Regions from separate parts of the Lysinibacillus sp. UBA5994 genome, predicted to be linked through region 2. Evidence: riboswitches for the same ligand, from Rfam matches in the RefSeq annotation. Region 2 holds a riboswitch; the other holds the start of a gene.
What was found. A riboswitch is a leader RNA that binds a small molecule or an ion and turns the genes downstream of it on or off. The one in region 2 is predicted to bind cyclic di-AMP.

Region 1: another riboswitch for cyclic di-AMP. It lies ahead of B3D98_RS13590 (TrkH family potassium uptake protein); the one in region 2 lies ahead of B3D98_RS10225 (APC family permease).

What each region holds. Positions count from the first base shown of each region.
Region 1 covers NZ_DJAU01000041.1:29,722-38,846, forward strand. Annotated here, with positions in the region: gene B3D98_RS13555 (PhoH family protein) at 1-925, opposite strand, end outside; gene B3D98_RS13560 (sporulation protein YqfD) at 928-2,040, opposite strand; gene B3D98_RS13565 (hypothetical protein) at 2,042-2,290, opposite strand; gene B3D98_RS13570 (hypothetical protein) at 2,345-2,821, opposite strand; gene floA (flotillin-like protein FloA) at 2,850-3,854, opposite strand; gene B3D98_RS13580 (NfeD family protein) at 3,858-5,186, opposite strand; gene rpsU (30S ribosomal protein S21) at 5,499-5,672, opposite strand; cyclic di-AMP (ydaO/yuaA leader) riboswitch at 5,925-6,066, shown strand; gene B3D98_RS13590 (TrkH family potassium uptake protein) at 6,183-7,520, shown strand; gene B3D98_RS13595 (potassium channel family protein) at 7,546-8,202, shown strand; gene B3D98_RS13600 (manganese catalase family protein) at 8,254-8,823, opposite strand; gene B3D98_RS13605 (spore coat protein CotJB) at 8,848-9,111, opposite strand; gene B3D98_RS13610 (spore coat associated protein CotJA) at 9,104-9,125, opposite strand, start outside.
Region 2 covers NZ_DJAU01000029.1:18,681-27,805, reverse strand. Annotated here, with positions in the region: gene B3D98_RS10225 (APC family permease) at 1-953, opposite strand, end outside; cyclic di-AMP (ydaO/yuaA leader) riboswitch at 1,072-1,221, opposite strand; gene B3D98_RS10220 (PepSY domain-containing protein) at 1,435-1,959, opposite strand; gene B3D98_RS10215 (PepSY domain-containing protein) at 2,050-2,721, opposite strand; gene B3D98_RS10210 (HAMP domain-containing sensor histidine kinase) at 2,718-4,013, opposite strand; gene B3D98_RS10205 (response regulator transcription factor) at 4,003-4,698, opposite strand; gene B3D98_RS10200 (hypothetical protein) at 4,817-5,101, opposite strand; gene B3D98_RS10195 (leucine-rich repeat protein) at 5,200-8,220, opposite strand; gene B3D98_RS10190 (InlB B-repeat-containing protein) at 8,371-9,125, opposite strand, start outside.

The DNA of each region.
Region 1 (9,125 bases), on a different contig from region 2:
TTTTGGCTACGATTGGGTGACGTACGACATCGCCTTGTTCTAGTACTTGGAAATGAATAGATTTAACATACTTTAATGTACGTTCTGCTACAATCAAGCCAGATTCTGTATTTTTGGGTAAGTCGATTTGCGTTTTATCACCTGTGATGACCATTTTAGAGCCGAAGCCTAGACGAGTTAGGAACATTTTCATTTGTTGATGTGTTGTATTTTGTGCTTCATCTAAAATAACAAAGGCATCATCTAATGTACGGCCACGCATATAGGCTAAAGGGGCGATTTCAATCGTTCCGCGTTCAATTAGCCGCTGTGTTTGTTCTGAGCCGTAGATGTCGTTTAAAGCGTCGTAGAGAGGTCGTAGATATGGATCGACCTTTTCCTTTAAATCTCCTGGAAGAAAGCCTAGAGACTCTCCAGCTTCAACAGCAGGGCGAGTTAAAATAATTCTCTTAACATGGCCGTTTTTAAGTGCCTGTGTTGCCATGACTACCGCTAAATACGTTTTCCCAGTACCGGCTGGACCAATACCGAAAACAACGTCTTTATGACGGATTGCTTGTATGTATTCTCGTTGACCAATTGTTTTTGCACGAATTGACTTACCTTTCGTCGTGCGTGCTATTTCTTCATCATATAGTTCTGCAAAATACTCGATTGTTCCTTTTTGTGTCATTTCAATAGCTGTTGTGACATCACGTTGATCAATATTAATTCCTTTGCGAATGACCTTCAATAAAGCATGCAGAAGAAATGTTGCCTGTTCCTTAGCATTTTCTTCACCCGCAAGTTGAATTTGTTCACCACGCGTAATGATATGAACATTAAGTGCTTCTTCAACTAATTTCATATTTGCATCGGAAATACCTAGTAGCATAACCGCTTCATTTGGATTATCCACCTGTAATACAGTTAACTGTTCTGACATAATCATTCTCCTTGTAGGCCTTGTATTGGACTTGCAATGTTTTCATTGACTAAAAATAGAACTTTCCCTTCAACTGTACCATTCCCCCACTTTGCCTGTAAAAGGTTTTCTTTCTTGATGATTGTTTTTGCAGGTAACGAACGTAATACTTTTTCATGCAATAAAGGAATCAGCAATGACTCAATTTTCGATTCATCCAACTCTACTTGCATCGTTTTCGTCTGTTGCTCCTCTACAATTGAAACATAGGGAGATAGCCAATTCGGTAAATCCTTTCTTTGTACATAATCCACCTTTTCCTCATGTATACCCTTTATCAACACTCGCCATTGCTTTTGCTGCAAGGTTTCCACGGTAATTTTTGTTGGAATTTTAAATGAACATTCAAGCCAATAGTCTGCATAAACCTCTCCCTTCGCCCCTACAAAAACTTGATCTGTGCCACTTTCTAATACACCACTTACGAGGACGTCACCCTCGTAGGCTGTATCATTTACTGAAATTTTTCGCTCGCCATGCTGTATATTAAAGTGTGTAATGACACCACTTTTCGTTGCTACTATATGGGAGGCTAATTTATCAGTTGTTTGCTCTGTTTGTTTAGGTGATTCTTGTGGTCTCAAAATTACTCGTCCGCCATGTTTATCAATATGAACCCATGATAGCTCTCGGTGTTGCTCTAACAGCTTTTGTCGTATAACCGTATTGGAAGGTAACTTTTTTTGAGATAAAGGGGTTTCTAATTGAAAGGTTTCATGAAAGGTCTTACCTAAACGCTGCTCTAGTTCTGGTGTTGCGGCTTCTATGTCCACTCGCCATATGACTTGTGCACAAAGAATTGGAATAGCAATCATAAAGGCTAAGCCCAATAAAGTCCAAATTTGCGCTCGAAAAACTTGAAGCTCATCTGCATAAAATACAGCCATTTTTAAGCGAAAACGTCTTCGTACACGGCGAATTTTTGGTAGATAATGCATCGTCGTTTCAAAGGAAACTTCCTGCTCACGAAAGACAACACGCTTTAATGGGACATGTTGAGCGTGCAATGCTTGAATAAAAGGATGAACATTTTCATGGCGCTTTATACGTATAATGATTGGCCGATTATTCCACATTTTAGCTCACACCCATATTCTTTGTCATTTTCATATGAAGCTCCTGTAGATTGTCAACAGTGAGATGTAGCATTTCTTCTTTGAGCGCATTGATTGTCACTGAATCCGCATTGACAGTAATATGATAATCTGCATAGACAAACGAACAGGTCGTCGCATCTGCATGAATAAAACGGTAGGGTCCAATAATTTTTAATGATTCGTATTCTAACAACTCAAGTAGTGGCGTTAATTGAAATAATTTTTTCATAAAAAATGCCTCCTTCTTCGGCAATATATGCATCGAAAAAGGAGGACATGCTAGTTATTTTCTTTTTGATTTCGGTGGCCCTAATATTTCAGCCATCACGATTGCTTGCATAAGATCATTTTTAGATTGAGGTAGTTGTAAAGTCAAATTTGTGCCAACTGATTGCACTTCTTTTTTTCCAGCAGCTAATCGTCCTCGACCTTCTCGATTAGAAGAACGGCTAGGGATATCTGCTGGAATGACAGCTGGAGCAACATAGCTTGGTATTTCCCTTTTCACTTGTTCTTCAACAAATTTTTTAGGCTCCTCGACTTTCTCATTTTCTGGAATCCAATCTCCTATAAATTCTCGTGCAAAATCTTCAAAACTCTGTGCTTTCCCAGTACGATGTGGTGCTTTCTCCGTAACTGGAGGCTCCACCACGGTGTCTTTATTAAAAGGAGGCATCTGCTTCTGAGGCTTTTTATTTTTTGATTTTCCGAAAATAGAGCTGACTATGGCAATTATGGCGAAGATTATTAACTGTTCCATATGTTAGTTTCGCTCCTTTCCGTTATTATTAAGCATTGGGTTCATTTTTTTCTGGTTTATCATTGCTTACTTTTGAGATAGAGTCGCGCATCGCTGTATCTGCTTGGATATTGCGATAGTTCATATAATCCATAATGCCAAGATTACCAGAACGTAAGGCTTCAGCCATCGCTTGTGGTACTTCCGCTTCTGCTTCTACTACTTTTGCCTTCATCTCTTGAACACGTGCAATCATTTCTTGCTCGTTTGCTACAGCCATTGCACGACGTTCCTCAGCTTTTGCTTGCGCAATGTTTTTATCAGCTTGTGCTTGTTCAATTTGTAATTCAGCCCCGATGTTTTTACCGATATCTACATCCGCAATATCAATGGATAAGATTTCAAAGGCTGTTCCTGAATCCAAACCTTTAGATAAAACCGTTTGTGAAATCATATCTGGATTTTCTAATACTTCTGTATGACTAGTAGCCGAACCAATTGTAGAAACGATCCCTTCCCCTACACGGGCAATAACTGTTTCTTCACCAGCACCACCGACTAAACGCTCGATGTTGGCACGCACGGTAATACGAGCCTTTGCTTTTACCTCAATCCCGTTCATTGCTACACCTGAAATGAAAGGTGTTTCAATAACTTTTGGATTAACAGACATTTGAACAGCTTCTAATACATCACGCCCAGCTAAATCAATTGCTGCACAACGTTCAAATGACAGCTCAATATTGGCACGGTGAGCCGCAATTAAGGCATTCACTACACGGTCAACATTACCACCTGCTAAATAGTGACTCTCTAACTGATTAATCGTTACAGGTAAACCTGCTTTATGTGCTTTAATCAACGGATTAACAATTCGAGAAGGGATTACACGACGCAATCGCATCCCAATTAATGTAAAAATGCTCACACGTACACCTGCTGCTAATGCAGAAATCCACAATGCAACGGGTACAAAGGTAAAGAATACCGCAAGCACAATGAATAAAATAACTAGTCCAGCAATAGGACCAATCAAAGCTAAATCAAAACCCATTTTCTATTCCTCCATCTCTTTATCTGTTTGTCTCACAACAATGCGTGAGCCTTCAACTTTAATAATTTCTACATGTTGATTGGCATCGATATAGCCACCTTCTGATACAATATCAATGCGTTCACTACCAAGTACCATTGTTCCAGATGGACGAAGTGGTGTAAGCGTTTTCCCAATTTTTCCTAACAGTTCTGTGCGATTCACATTGGATACATACCCTTCTTCTGTCGTGGTTGCATCCATTAACACAAGCCTGTTTAAGACATGCAGTTTTTTCCCGAAAAATTTCATCAGAATCACCATTCCTATCATCGCTATCACAAGCGCAATGAGAATTGCTACTATCATTTGCATCATATTTGCACCTGCCAGTATCAGACTTAGTACTATTAAGACACCACCTAAAATACCAACAATTCCACCAGGGACAAAAAACTCTGCAATTAAAAGGGCTAAGCCAACAATAAATAACAATAATGTTTCATATCCCGCAAAGCCGGCCACCATATGTCCAAAGAAAAATAAACCAAGTGCTGATAAGCCCATTATACCTGGAACACCAAATCCTGGCGAATAAAGCTCCATCACAAGTCCTAAGCTAGCGATAGACAATAGAATAGGTACAATGATGGGATTTGTAATAAAACGAGCTAACTTTTCAGAAAAGGTTGGTTCAATGGGAACAACATCACTACCATTCAAGTTGGTTACTTCTAAAAGCTCCTGAAAATCGTTAACCGTCCCTTCAGAATATTTAACCTTTGCTGCCTCTGAGGCTGATAGGGTTAACAAATTCTTTCCGCCAGCACGGTATTCTGGTAGTTCATAGTTGGTATCTGCCATTGCTAATGCATACTTAGGGTCGCGCCCTGACGTTTCTGCTGCTGCTTTCATTTGAGCAAGCCAAGCGCTATTGGCCTTTAGGTCGGCTGCATTACCTGCTGAATCGATAACTGCCGCTGCACCGATTGTTCCATTTGGAACCATGTAGATCTCATCCGCATGTAAGGCTAAAAACGCTCCTGCTGAGTGCGCATCCTTATTAATATAAGCAATCGTTTTTATTTGCGTTGCATCCATAAGCATGGCGATATCGCTTGCTGCATTCACAAAACCGCCAGGCGTATGTATTTCTAAGATAATCGCCTCTGCATTGTTTTCTTCAGCCTCTTTAAAAGCTCGTTCTAAAAATGCATGAAGTCCTCGCTCTACTTCATTATGAATCGGAACATGATAAACCTTATTACTGGCTAAAGCCGAAGTTAATGGAAACGCTAACAAAAGAGTCATCCATATCACTAGTAAATAGCTGAGGATTCTCCGTTTTCGCATCTTTTTCCCTCCCTTCTAACATGCCTCTCCTCTGTATATACGGTCAATCATGCGAAAAGTTTCACAAATCTTAAAAAATTTATTAATTATTTATCATTCGATCTAATGCCAATTACTAACACTTAGTATGTGCAAAAAAGCCGAATGAATCAAAGTGATTTCATTCGGCTTTTTCATATGTACGTAAAGTTGAGCAATGTAAAATACCTGAAATTAATCAAAAATGTGATTAATTTCAGGTATAACTTTGTCTGCTCAGTGAATCATACAATTGCGTGTTATGAACGTAGGGATTTTTAATGGGAAATTAAATTACCACTTACGTTTACGTGCAGCTTCTGATTTCTTTTTACGTTTTACGCTAGGTTTTTCGTAGAACTCGCGCTTTCTAACTTCTTGAATTGTACCACTTTTTGATACAGTACGTTTGAAGCGGCGAAGAGCATCTTCAAGCGATTCGTTTTTGCGAACGACAGTTTTTGACATCTCTCTTTCCCTCCCTCCGAACACACGTCAATACACAATTAGGCAAATCACCTTCTGTTGTGTACTAAAAAATTATATCGTATTGTCTAATAATGGTCAATAGAAAGTATGCGAAATTATCAAGTGAATTTTTGGTTTTATTTTTGCTCGAATTATTCATACACAATTCGCCCACAATAAAAATAATTACATTTTCCTAACAATTAAGGGGTTTACAAAAAATAGAATAAGGGCGTAGAATAATCACATTCAATTTCATATCGGCCAAATCTCAACTATTTGAGAACGGAGGAACCAATCTTTTGGGGTTAATTCTGCTTTAGCAGAAGGGATGAGAAAGCTCTTTCGCCATCCTACCCGTCAGCTAACTTCGTCGGCTAAAGCGAAGGAGGTCGTTATTGACCACCATTATTAGCATGCTTTCTACCCTTTTCATGCTCTAATCGTAGGTCTTTTTATTATGCCATCTAACAAACAGTTGTTTACTATTCAGAATTGAGGGAAAATTAAATGAACAATTTTAAAAGAGCATTAAATCCTCCCAAAGTTCTTGTATTGGGCTTTGCCCTTATCATTGCCATAGGTACGTTTCTTTTAACAATGCCATTTTCTACTGAGGATGGGAAGGGTTTGCCCTTTTTAGATGCTTTATTCACTGCTACATCAGCTACTTGTGTCACAGGTTTAATTGTAGTTGATACAGGTGATACCTTCTCTATTTTTGGCGAAGTGGTCCTTTTATTCTTAATCCAAATTGGCGGTTTAGGATTTATGACATTTGCCACATTATTATTTTTACTGCTTGGAAAGAAAATTTCATTAAAAGAAAGACTGCTGCTTAAAGAAGCATTTAATAATATCTCCATTGCTGGTCTTGTTCGATTAGTGAAAAGAATATTGCTCTTTACAGCATGTATTGAAATAATCGGTGGTCTAATTCTATCGATTCGTTTTTCTTTTGATATGCCTATTGGAAAGGCCCTTTATTTTGGATTTTTTCATGCCATATCCAACTTCAACAACGCGGGCTTCGATTTAATGGGTGGCTTTAACGGAATGACTGCCTATGTTGATGACCCCTTTGTTGTTTTCACCATCTGTGCTCTTATTACAATCGGTGGATTAGGCTTTATTGTGATGAATGAATTGTATGAATATCGTGTAACTAAAAGGCTTTCTGTCCATTCAAAAATAGTCTTAGTAACGACACTTTTGCTCACTGTTAGCGGAACCATTTTGATATTTTTGTTTGAGTATGGCAACCAAAAAACTCTTGGACCATTATCCGAATGGGGTAAAGTATTAGGTTCCCTTTACCAAGCGGTTACACCACGAACTGCTGGCTCCAATACACTGGCTATTGGGGACTTAACGCATTCTACATTATTTTTAATGATTCTTTTCATGTTTATTGGGGCAGGCTCTGGGTCGACTGCTGGAGGTATTAAAATCACAACCTTTGCTGTTTTAGTAGCTACTATGTGGTCACAAATTCGAGGAAAAGAAGATGTCGTTCTCTTTAAACGTAGAATTGTTACTGAAACTATCTTAAAGGCTTTGACGGTTACAATGTGTGGAGGATTAATTGTTGTAGTCGTGACGATTATTCTCAGTATCACGGAACAGCATCATAGCTTTATGATGTACTTATTTGAGGCTACCTCTGCGTTTGGTACTGTTGGTCTTTCGATGGGCCTAACTCCAGAGCTAACACCTGCTGGTCGTCTTCTTCTGATTATTACAATGTTCGCAGGAAGAGTAGGACCATTAACCATTGCTTTTGCCATTGCAAAACGAAGAAAAAAAGAGAGTTTCCGCCACCCAAAAGGAAATATTATGATTGGATAACCAAATGAGAGGAAGACAGAACGCTATGACCATTAAACAATACGCTGTGATTGGCTTAGGTAGATTCGGAACAAGCGTCGCTCGCAGATTGCATGAAGCTGGACAGGAAATATTAGGAATTGATATAAATGAAGAAAGAGTAGAGGATGCCGAACCCTATGTGACTCACGCTGTGGTTGCAGATACAACAGAAGAAAAAGCCTTAAAATCGATTGGTATTGGTAACTTCGATTGTGTTATCGTAGCGATCGGTAATGATATGCAATCTAGTATTTTAACCGTCTCTTTATTAAAAGAGCTAGGGATCAAAAAAGTGATCGCAAAGGCACTTGGTAAAAGACATGGACAAGTGTTAGATAAAGTAGGAGCTGATTGGATTATTTACCCAGAAAGAGATATGGGTGAACGTGTAGCTAATCAACTCCTATCCCCAAATATGTTGAATTATATCGAATTATCAAAGGAATACAGCATTGAAGAAATTATGATTCCTTCCAAAATGGCTGGACAAAACCTTCGGGATTTAGACTTGCGCGCAAAATATAACGTCAGTGTAATTGCGATTGTGCGCGAAGGTGAAATTATTATCTCCCCTTCTCCTGAGCAAATTATTGAAAAGGAAGATTTATTAGTAATGATTGGTCATCGAAAAGATCTTAGCTTATTCTCAAATATTCAGTAACCGCAAAAAGGCTGTGTCAAGTTCACCTTGATACAGCCTGCCATTTTTGTCTTAGAAAACTTTCTTTTGATCTCTATCATCTTTTAAAATTTCAACAGCCTCTCTAAAGCGCTGGGAATGAACAATTTCCCGTTCACGTAAAAACTTCAAGCTATCATTTAAATCCGTGTCATCTGATAAGTCAATAATCCATTGATATGTGGCACGTGCCTTTTCTTCGGCTGCTATATCCTCATACAAATCCGCGATAGGGTCACCCTTTGCTTGAATATAGGTTGCTGTGAATGGTACCCCCGAGGCGTTTTGATAAAATAGAGCCCGATCGTGATTTACATAATGATCACCCAATCCAGCTTCTTTCAGCATTTCTGGTGTTGCATCTTTTGTTAGCTTATAAATCATCGTGGCAATCATTTCTAAATGTGAAAATTCCTCTGTTGCTATATCGGTCAATAACCCTACTACTTTGTCAGGAATCGTATAGCGCTGATTCATATAGCGTAGAGCTGCTGCCAGTTCCCCATCCGCTCCTCCATATTGTTCAATTAAAAACTTTGCAAGCATTGGGTTACATGTACTAACTTTTACCGGATACTGGAGTTTCTTTTCATAATACCACAAAGATTTTTCCTCCTAGTCTTTTGTTTAGACTTGCCATGGCCATGGTGTATCAATCCAGTTAAAAGGATAATTCGAATAGCTTCTCCCAAAATTCATGAGTGGTCCATATTTTTGCTCAAAATCAATTTTAAGTTTCATACTTTTCTCTGTATTTTCATTAAATTGCTGAATGGCGTCATAATCGTGTGGATGAGTGTCTAAATAGAGGTTTAATTCAACAATGACGAAATCAATTGCTTGTATTTCTTCTAATTGCTTATAAAATTCGGGCGGCATCTTTTTAGTCATGCTTCCTCCCTCCT
Region 2 (9,125 bases):
TATCCTGTATTTGCGGCAAGTACTAAAATCATTGCCGTTGTCCCCTGGACAATATAATAAAGAAAATTCCGACCAACACTAGCTTCTGCTAGTTGGGAAACGACTGTTGCTTCTGCTGTTGGTGCAACGCCATAAAAATAAGCTAGACTAACAATCCCGATGAATAAAACGGCTAAAATGGCGCCCATTGCTAAAAGCGTTTTAGCAGCATTATTCGGAGCAGGATTTCTAAAATTAGGTATAGCGTTAGAAATAGCCTCTACTCCTGTTAACGCTGAGCTTCCTGAAGCAAATGCCTTTAATAAAATAAATAGGCTAATCCCTGCCACTGGTGTGCCAATCTTTGGATGTAGCTCTGCAGGCACCTGTCCAGTTGCCACATTATAGAGCCCAATCCCGATTAGCAACAGCATAACGCCTACAAATAGATAAACTGGGTACGCCAAGATAGAGGCTGACTCTGTTACACCTCGCAAGTTTAAAATCGTTAAGAAAATCACAAATATAATAGCAATGGGTACATTATAAGCATGAAGACTTGGAAATGCAGATGTAATGGCATCTGTCCCGGCCGACACACTTACTGCTACCGTTAAAATATAATCAACAAGCAAAGAACCCCCTGCAACAAGACCTGCATTCACGCCTAAATTTTCTCGTGATACGACATAGGCGCCTCCCCCATGTGGATAGGCGAAGATAACTTGACGATAGGATAAAATCAGTGCCACGAGTAGAATAACCACTCCAGCGGCAATAGGTAAAGAATACCAAAACGCCATTGTACCTACAGTCATTAGGACAATTAAAATTTGTTCTGGTCCATAGGCTACTGATGACAATGCATCTGACGATAATATGGCCAGTGCCTTTGTTTTACTGAGCTTTTGTTCCCCTAACGCATCGGATCTTAATGGTTTGCCGATTACATAACGTTTGAATGAGGATTTCATTGATAAACACCTTCTAGTTTCATAGAATGTGTTTCGCCTTTCTAAATTACATCAAAAAACGCCTACAAGTCATCACTAAATAAGACTTGTAGACGCTCATCCGTCTGCCAAGCTCCACTTTTCTGCTCTTAACGCTTACGAGGTTAGCTGTCGGATTCGGGCCTGAGTAGCCCTACTCCTCCATAAGGAAGAGATTCACCCCAAGAATGGCTATGCCATCCATCAAAATTGGTTCCCCCGCGTTTAGTTGCTTCAGCGATTTAGAAATTTGAAACTTTTATAATGATGTCATATTACGCCTGCTAATTGAAAAAGTAAAGAAGAAAATTTTTCTCTTTTTTGAGTAAAAGCATAGGCTTTTTTTGAACATATAAATAATCGCTTCTTAAAGAAAATTTCCTGAATACCTAGTCAATACCCACAATATAAACAATAAAAACTGCCTTAAAGGTATATTCTACCTTCAAGACAGCTCATTATATTAGTCATCAAAGCCTTGTTCAAAGTCGATAATGTTCCCAGAGACTGCATCCACATCTACTTCGTATTCATATTGACCGTCTTTCAGTTCAATTTCATATACACCATCATCAAGCTTAATTTTTGTCACTTTACCCTTTGCTTTTGTTTGGGCTGTCTTGATAGCCTGCTCTTTTGTAATTATTTTTGTTGTAGCAGTCGTAGCAGGAATATGATCATCCCAATCATCGTCATCTAGACGTTCCTTTTTCTGCTTGAGCAATTTTCCACTATAAGCATCAAATTTTAAATCATATTCTTCTGTATCTGTATACACCTCTACTTCATAAATAGAGCTAAACTGATTTTGGTCAAATTCGATATTGGCAACTGTACCATCCACTACCGCTAGAGCTTTCTTCTCAATTTCCTGCATGGATAAGACCTTTTTTTCTTGGGCATTTCCTGATAATAAAGTCGTCGAGCCAATCGCTGCACCCACTCCCAGTGTAATTACTAGTGCTGGAATCATAATCATTTTTTTCATGTTCATCTCTCCTTTGTTTTATCTAAACTTAGCTTACCAAGTGAAGATGATAGAACTATAAGAGAAACATTAGAATTTCATGAGAATGATTTAATGATCGTCATCCCATGTTACAGACAGTACTTTTCCTGAAACAGCATGAATTTGAAATGTAGCTTCGTCCTCCTGCGTTTCAATCTCAACTAAATAATAACCACCCTCTGAGGTTTCTTCAAAATCAACTGAATCCACTTCACCCTTTAATTGCTTAAGAGCTATTTGAATGGCCTGTTGCTCAGTAATAATAGGCTCTTCGATAGGTTGTTCTTGTGGCTCAAGCTTTTTCTCAGCCAGTAGTTCGCCAGTATAACCATCAAACGTTAAATTCTTTTGAATTTCCTCATTTTCAACACGTACTGTGTAAATGGAGTCTGTAAGCATAACGCTTTCTACATCTCCATATTCCTTTTTAACCATTTGTCTGATCTGCTTTTCTGTTAATAGTAATTTACTATGTCCTTCTTTCAGGATTAGATCAGTCACCTGTTGTGTCGTAACATCGAGTATAGCTCCATACTTGACATCGTCACGCGTAAAAAGCATTTCAAAGGTATTTCCTTGTTTTTCAACCTGTGTAACATGACCATTGTAGATAGTCTCAATATGCCGAATAGCCTGCGCTTCACTAAGAGGTTGAATGTAAAAATAACGATGTTGAACAAACCAAATTACTCCACTACAAAGAAGGATAATAACAACAATTACTAACATCCACTTTTTCATTGCTGTCCCTCCTTTGGTATACATAAAGTAAAGCTTGAGCCTTCCCCTAGCTTACTTTTCACATCTATCGTTATACCTAATTGTTGTGCCAGTTCATGTGCAATTGCTAGCCCTAGCCCTGAACCACCTGTTTTACGATTACGATCCTCTGTTACACGATAGAAACGCTCAAACAAATGAGGAATATGCTCGACTGGAATACCAATACCAAAATCTTGGATGGTAATACGTACATGGTTGGTTGTTTCAGTGGCTTGAATACGTACTTCATCCTCACTATATTTCCTAGCATTATCCAGCAAAATAAAAAGTAGTTGCTTCAATATTTTTTCATCACTATTAATAAATTTTGGTATCTGCGCATCAATTCTAAATGTTCGATGATAAGCCTGTTCCATTTGTGAAGCTACTTTATTTAAGAAAGGGGCAAGCTCTAGTTGTTCGAAATGAATGTCCAATTGCTCTTTGTTTTTAGCTAGCTCTAGCAATTGCAACACCATTTCATGCATACGAGATGATTCATTGGCAATGGCCTGTAAGGATTCCTGAGCAACCTCACGATTATCAAAACCCCTTCTTAGGAGTAGTTTTGCATAACTTTCAATGACAGTTATAGGAGTTTTTAACTCGTGAGAGGCATTTGATACAAATTCTTGTTGCTTTTGATAATGTTGTTCAAGCTTCTCCATCATTATATTAAAAGTGCGGTTAATGTTTATTAACTCGTCCCCACCTTTTTCTGTAGTATCTATTTTTTCATATTTCCCAGTAGATGCACTTTTGCGCATGGTCTCATTTAAACGTTCTAGCGGTAATAAAATAAGTCGCCCAAGTACCAAGCTCGCTAGGAAAATTGGAATCGTTGCCACGACAGATACAACAACTAAGATGACCTTTAACAAATCTAATGTCCGTTCTACTTCTTCCATAGATTGCTGTAATGTTATGTCCACTACCGTTCCGTCGATCCAAATAGCAGGCATAGTGTAGGTAATGGCAGGGACTTCTTGCATTTCAAGGGTAGCTTGAACCTTTGTTTTCAAGCGTTCACCATCATAAATATAAACAGCACCATCTGTTGGCATATAAGCTCTTAATACTTGCTGTAAGTTGGTTTGTGCATTTAACTGACTCAGTGTAGAGCTTAAATCATTTGCCCGTGACTGGAGCTGATTATATTCCGTATCATAGGCAAATTTCTCATACAACAAATAAATTCCACTATTTGTTGCCACTATAATAACTAGCATAAGCAATGTTGTTAGTAGATGAATTTTTGTTTTAAGTCTCATAACTATGTTCCTTTAGCACATATCCAACACCTCGAATTGTTTGGATAAGAGGTGCTGGATTAGCAGCCTCAAGCTTTTGCCGTACATAACGTATATAAACATCCACAACATTTGTATCCCCATAATAATCATAGCCCCACACAGCCTCTAATATTTGCTCCCTTGTCAGTACTTGTTTAGGATGCTTTAGTAAATAGAACAACAAATCATACTCACGAGGTGTCAGCTGAATTTCCTTATCAAAATACACAACTTCCCTTGTTTGCTCGTTTATCGATAAATGGCCAAATGTAAGTGCAACTTGCTTTGGATTTACCTTCTGCGAAAACCGTAATGCATTGCGAATTCGTGCCAGTAGCTCCTCAATTTCAAAAGGCTTTGTCACGTAATCATTGGCTCCTAAATCCAAGCCCTTTACCTTATCCTCTACTTCACTTTTAGCAGTTAGCATGATAACAGGTGTTTGGGATTCTGTTGCACGAATACGCTTTAGCACATCAATACCGCTCATCTCAGGTAGCATGATATCAAGTAAAATTAAATCCCATTGCTGCTCACGGTATTGTAGTAAGCCTTCTGCTCCTGTATGTGCCATTGCTGCCTCATATCCTTCAAATTGAAGCTCCAGTTGTAGCACTCTCGCAATATTCTCTTCATCTTCTATAATTAAAATTCGATGTGTCATGTCGAATCCGTCCTTCGCCTTTTCTTTTCATCGTATACGATACAAGTGGTGAAAGTCTAATTAGAAAATGATGAGAAAGACAATACATTTCTTTTTTTGACACAGGGTACGTCTTTAACTAATAAACTTTCGGTAAAAAGCTGTAAATATCCCTTTTCTCAAAAATTCCTGAGCTTACTTTAGCAACTTTTTTGCCATTTAAACGGCTTGGAAAGGGAAACTCAATATGTGGACCATTATAATGAATAATTGTCACTGTACCATCAGAGTTATTACGCCAATCATAATTCCTTTCATCCGTTTTAATTGAAAGTTTAATCGATACAAAAGCTAAACTTAAGAATAATATGAAGAAGGCAAGACGAACGATTTTCAATAGAAACACTTCCTTTTCTATTAGCATAATAATTTACATCCTTACGCACTATTGAGTAATGTTAATAATTTGAACAAAAAAATCTCACCAAAAGCTTTATGGATAGCCATTGGTGAGGTTTTTAATTATTGATGCAAAGCTCTATACAAAAATGTTACAAACTCCGCACGTGTTACAGGATCATTTGGTCTAAAGTTGCCATTATCTCCAATTGTGATCCCATTTCCTGCAAGTATAGCGATAAAGTTATGTGCCCAGTGTGTTTTTGGCACATCCTCGAAAGTATCTTTATTCGATGAAGTTAAATTAAAGGCAAGAACTAATACTTTTGCCATTTGAGCGCGTGTCAAATTCGTAGTTGGCTGGAAGTTCCCATCTATGCCTTCAAACAGACCTGCTTGTTGCACCTGATCGATTACCCCAAAATAGAGATGGCCTTTAGGTATATCGTTAAATTCTCGCGCATCTTTTTTCGGTTCTAGCGCTAATGCTCTTGTTAATATCAGGGCAGCATGCTGGCGCTGAATTGGTGCATTTGGCTTGAAGGTGCCATCTTGATAGCCTGTAATAATGCCCTGCTTTGCCATCTCCTGAATCATCGCCCAGGCCCAATGTCCTTGAGAAATATCTGAGAAGATGATATCTGGCTCTGTTGGTTGTGGATCAATTGGTTCTTCAGGTTTAGGTTTTTGTTCTTCAGGTTTAGGTTCTTGTTTTTCAGGTATGGTTGGCTCTGGTATTGGGGATGGATTCGGAGATATACTTCCTCCACCACCCGATGAACCGTCTGTTACCCAATGGGCATATAAGGTGATATTGGACTTCACTACATCTTTAGAAAAATTCCATGGTATCGTCAGTTCAATATCCTTATACCAGCCTGTAAATGTATAGCCTGCCTTTGTTGGATTTACTGGATTTGTTGCTAAGGTATCTTTAGTTACCTTCTGTGATGCTACTGCACTTCCTCCATTTGTTTCGAAATCCACCGTATACTGTGCGACGACGTTTTCCCATTTTGCATACAAGGTTGTATTTTGGGTTATCATATCCGTTGTAAAATTCCATGGTGTGGTGAATTGAGCATCCTTATACCAGCCTAAAAATGTATACCCTGGTTTTATAGGGATTACTGGTTTACTTACTAGTGCCTCATAAATTACTGTAATAGGATTGATTGCTGTCCCCCCATTTGTATTAAATGTGACAACATATGAATTTGCTTTCCATTTCGCATACAAGGCAAGATCTGATTCTTCAATATCAACAATGCTATTGACTGTATAATCTATACCATCTCCCACGTTAGTGCTGTTCCAACCATCAAATGTATAGCCAGTTTTTTCTAAAGATCCTATATTATCTAAGATCGTTGCTGGAGTATTTCTTGGATACATATTCATATCTACTGGTGGATTTCCTTGTTCAGAGCCATTTCCATGATAGATAATTTGATAAGTAAGTAACTCGAACTGGTGATTATTTTGATTGGCATAGGCTTGAGCAGTCGATGCATCATGACCATAAATAATTAAATTACTTGGATTTGCATTAAAAATATCTTCTAAAAGAATCGTTGCATCCGATAATATTTTCACTTGTTTAAGATTATTGTCATTAAAGGCATTATCCTCTACAGTCATTACATTTTTAGGAATTTCAATGCTACTAAGTCTATTCTTCCCAAAGGCCCATCTACCAATATTTGTTACACTACTAGGAATCTCTATACTTGTAAGCTGATTATCGAGAAATACACTTTCCGCTATACTTGTTATATTTGAGGGAATCGTTACATTTGAAAGTTCATTGGTAGCAAATGCATACGCTCCTATACTTACGACACTAGTAGGTATTACTAAAGAGGTTATGTGATTATCTGAAAACGCCCATTCTCCTATAGTCTCCAAAGTTGCTGGTAACTCAATGTTTGTTAATTGGTTCTCCATAAATGCGAAATCCCCAATTGTCTTAAGTTGATTTGGCAGCTTAACTGTAGCAAGTGCATTATCTAAAAATGCATATGAGCCAATTTGAGTAACTTGATCTGGTATTTCTATAGCAGTAAGTTTATTTGTAAAGAATACACCTTCACCTATCTTTTTAAGGTTATTTGGTAGTTTCACATACGTTAATTGATTTTCTGCAAATGCTACATCTCCAATGCTTGTTACACTGTCTGGTATAATTACCTGCGTAAGACCTTTTTCACCAAATGCTCCACTACCTATTGCTGTTACTACCCTGCCATCTAGCTGACTTGGAATGGTTATTGCCATATCAGTACCTATGTAATCTCTAATCGTTACTGACCCATCCCTATTTTTTGTCCACTCATAATCCGCTTCATTGACAGGATCTGGAGAATTTATACCTTTAAAGTTTATATTCAACCTATTTGCATACTCTTTTGCAGAAGAATTCTCTGGAGCATAAATAACAAGGTTAGGACTATGCCCTATAAAAGCATCATCACCTATTTCAACATCTTTAGAATATATAATGATTTCCTTTAGGTAATTATTTGAAAAGGCTTCATCTCCAATGCTTTTCACACTTTCTGGTATCTCTAAACTTTCAATATCATTCCTTGCAAATGCATTTGACCCTATTATTTTTACACCTTCTGGAATTTTCGCATTGACAATATCATTCGTTGAAAATGCATGATCTCCTATACTAATAACACTTTTAGGTATATCTACGCTTTCTAGCAAATTTCCAGAAAATGCATAATTCCCGATACTACTTAGATTATTTGGAAGTATCACATTTGTTAGTTGGTTTAAGGAAAATACACCATCACCAATGTTCGTTAGATTACTTGGCAGTGTCACACTTGTTAACTGATTTTGATAAAAAGCATAAGCACCAATTGTTGTTATTGTTTCTGGTATCGTGAGGCTTGTCAGATTTTTATTAGTAAACACCCAAGCGTCTATCCCTGTTACGATTTTCCCTTGTATTTGGTGAGGGATTACCATGTCTCCGCCAGTACCTGTGTATGTCTTTATAGTTATCGATCCATCAGGGCTATCTTCCACATCATAATCAGCTTCATTAGCAAAAGTAAAAGGGATTTTCACTAACATCATGAAGATAAATAGTGTAAACCATATTCCATATCTAACACTTTTTGCTTTCATATAGTCTCTCCTTTCTTTAAAAATGAAATAATTCTTCTTCATCTTAAAGGTAATTATTTACTCCCACTATTGAGGAATGTTAATTATTTTTAGGTAAATACAAAAATCCCATCATTGGTAGTCTTATCACACCAGTGATGGGATTTTTTCTTATTGAGTGAGGGCTCTATATAAAAAGATTGCGAATTCTGCCCGTGTAACAGCATCATTAGGTCTAAAATTACCTTGATCACCTATTGTGATCCCGTTTGACGCAAGAATAGCAATATAATTGTATGCCCAATGAGTAGCAGATACATCATTAAATGTTTCTTTCTTATGGGCTGTTAAGTTTAAAGCCTCTACCAATACTTTGGCCATTTGTGAACGTGTCATATTAGATTTTGGTTGGAAGTTTCCATCTATGCCATCAAACAGTCCTGCTTGTTGCACTTGCTTAATTTCTTCAAAATAGAGATGACTTTCAGGAATATCCTTAAATATAAACGCCTCTTTTTTCGGTTCTAGCTCTAATGCTCTGGTTAACATCAGGGCAACATGCTGGCGCTGAATTGGTGCATTTGGCTTGAAGGAGCCATCTTGATAGCCTGTAATAATGCCCTGCCTTGCCATCTCCTGAATCATCGTCCATGCCCAATGGCCCTGAGGAATATCTGAGAAAGTAATGTTTGCCTCTGTTTGGGGTGTTGGCTTGGTTGGTTGTGGCTTAGCTTGATCTTCAGGTTTAGGTTCTGGTTTTTGAGATAAGGTTGGCTCTGTCTTTTCTGGCTCTGTTAGTGTTGGGGACGAATTTCCTCCACCACCTGACGAATCGTTTGCTAGCCATTGCCATTTTGCATATAAAGTAGTATTAGCTGTCACTATATCTGTATGGAAATTCCAGACTTTTGTGAAATGAGCATCTT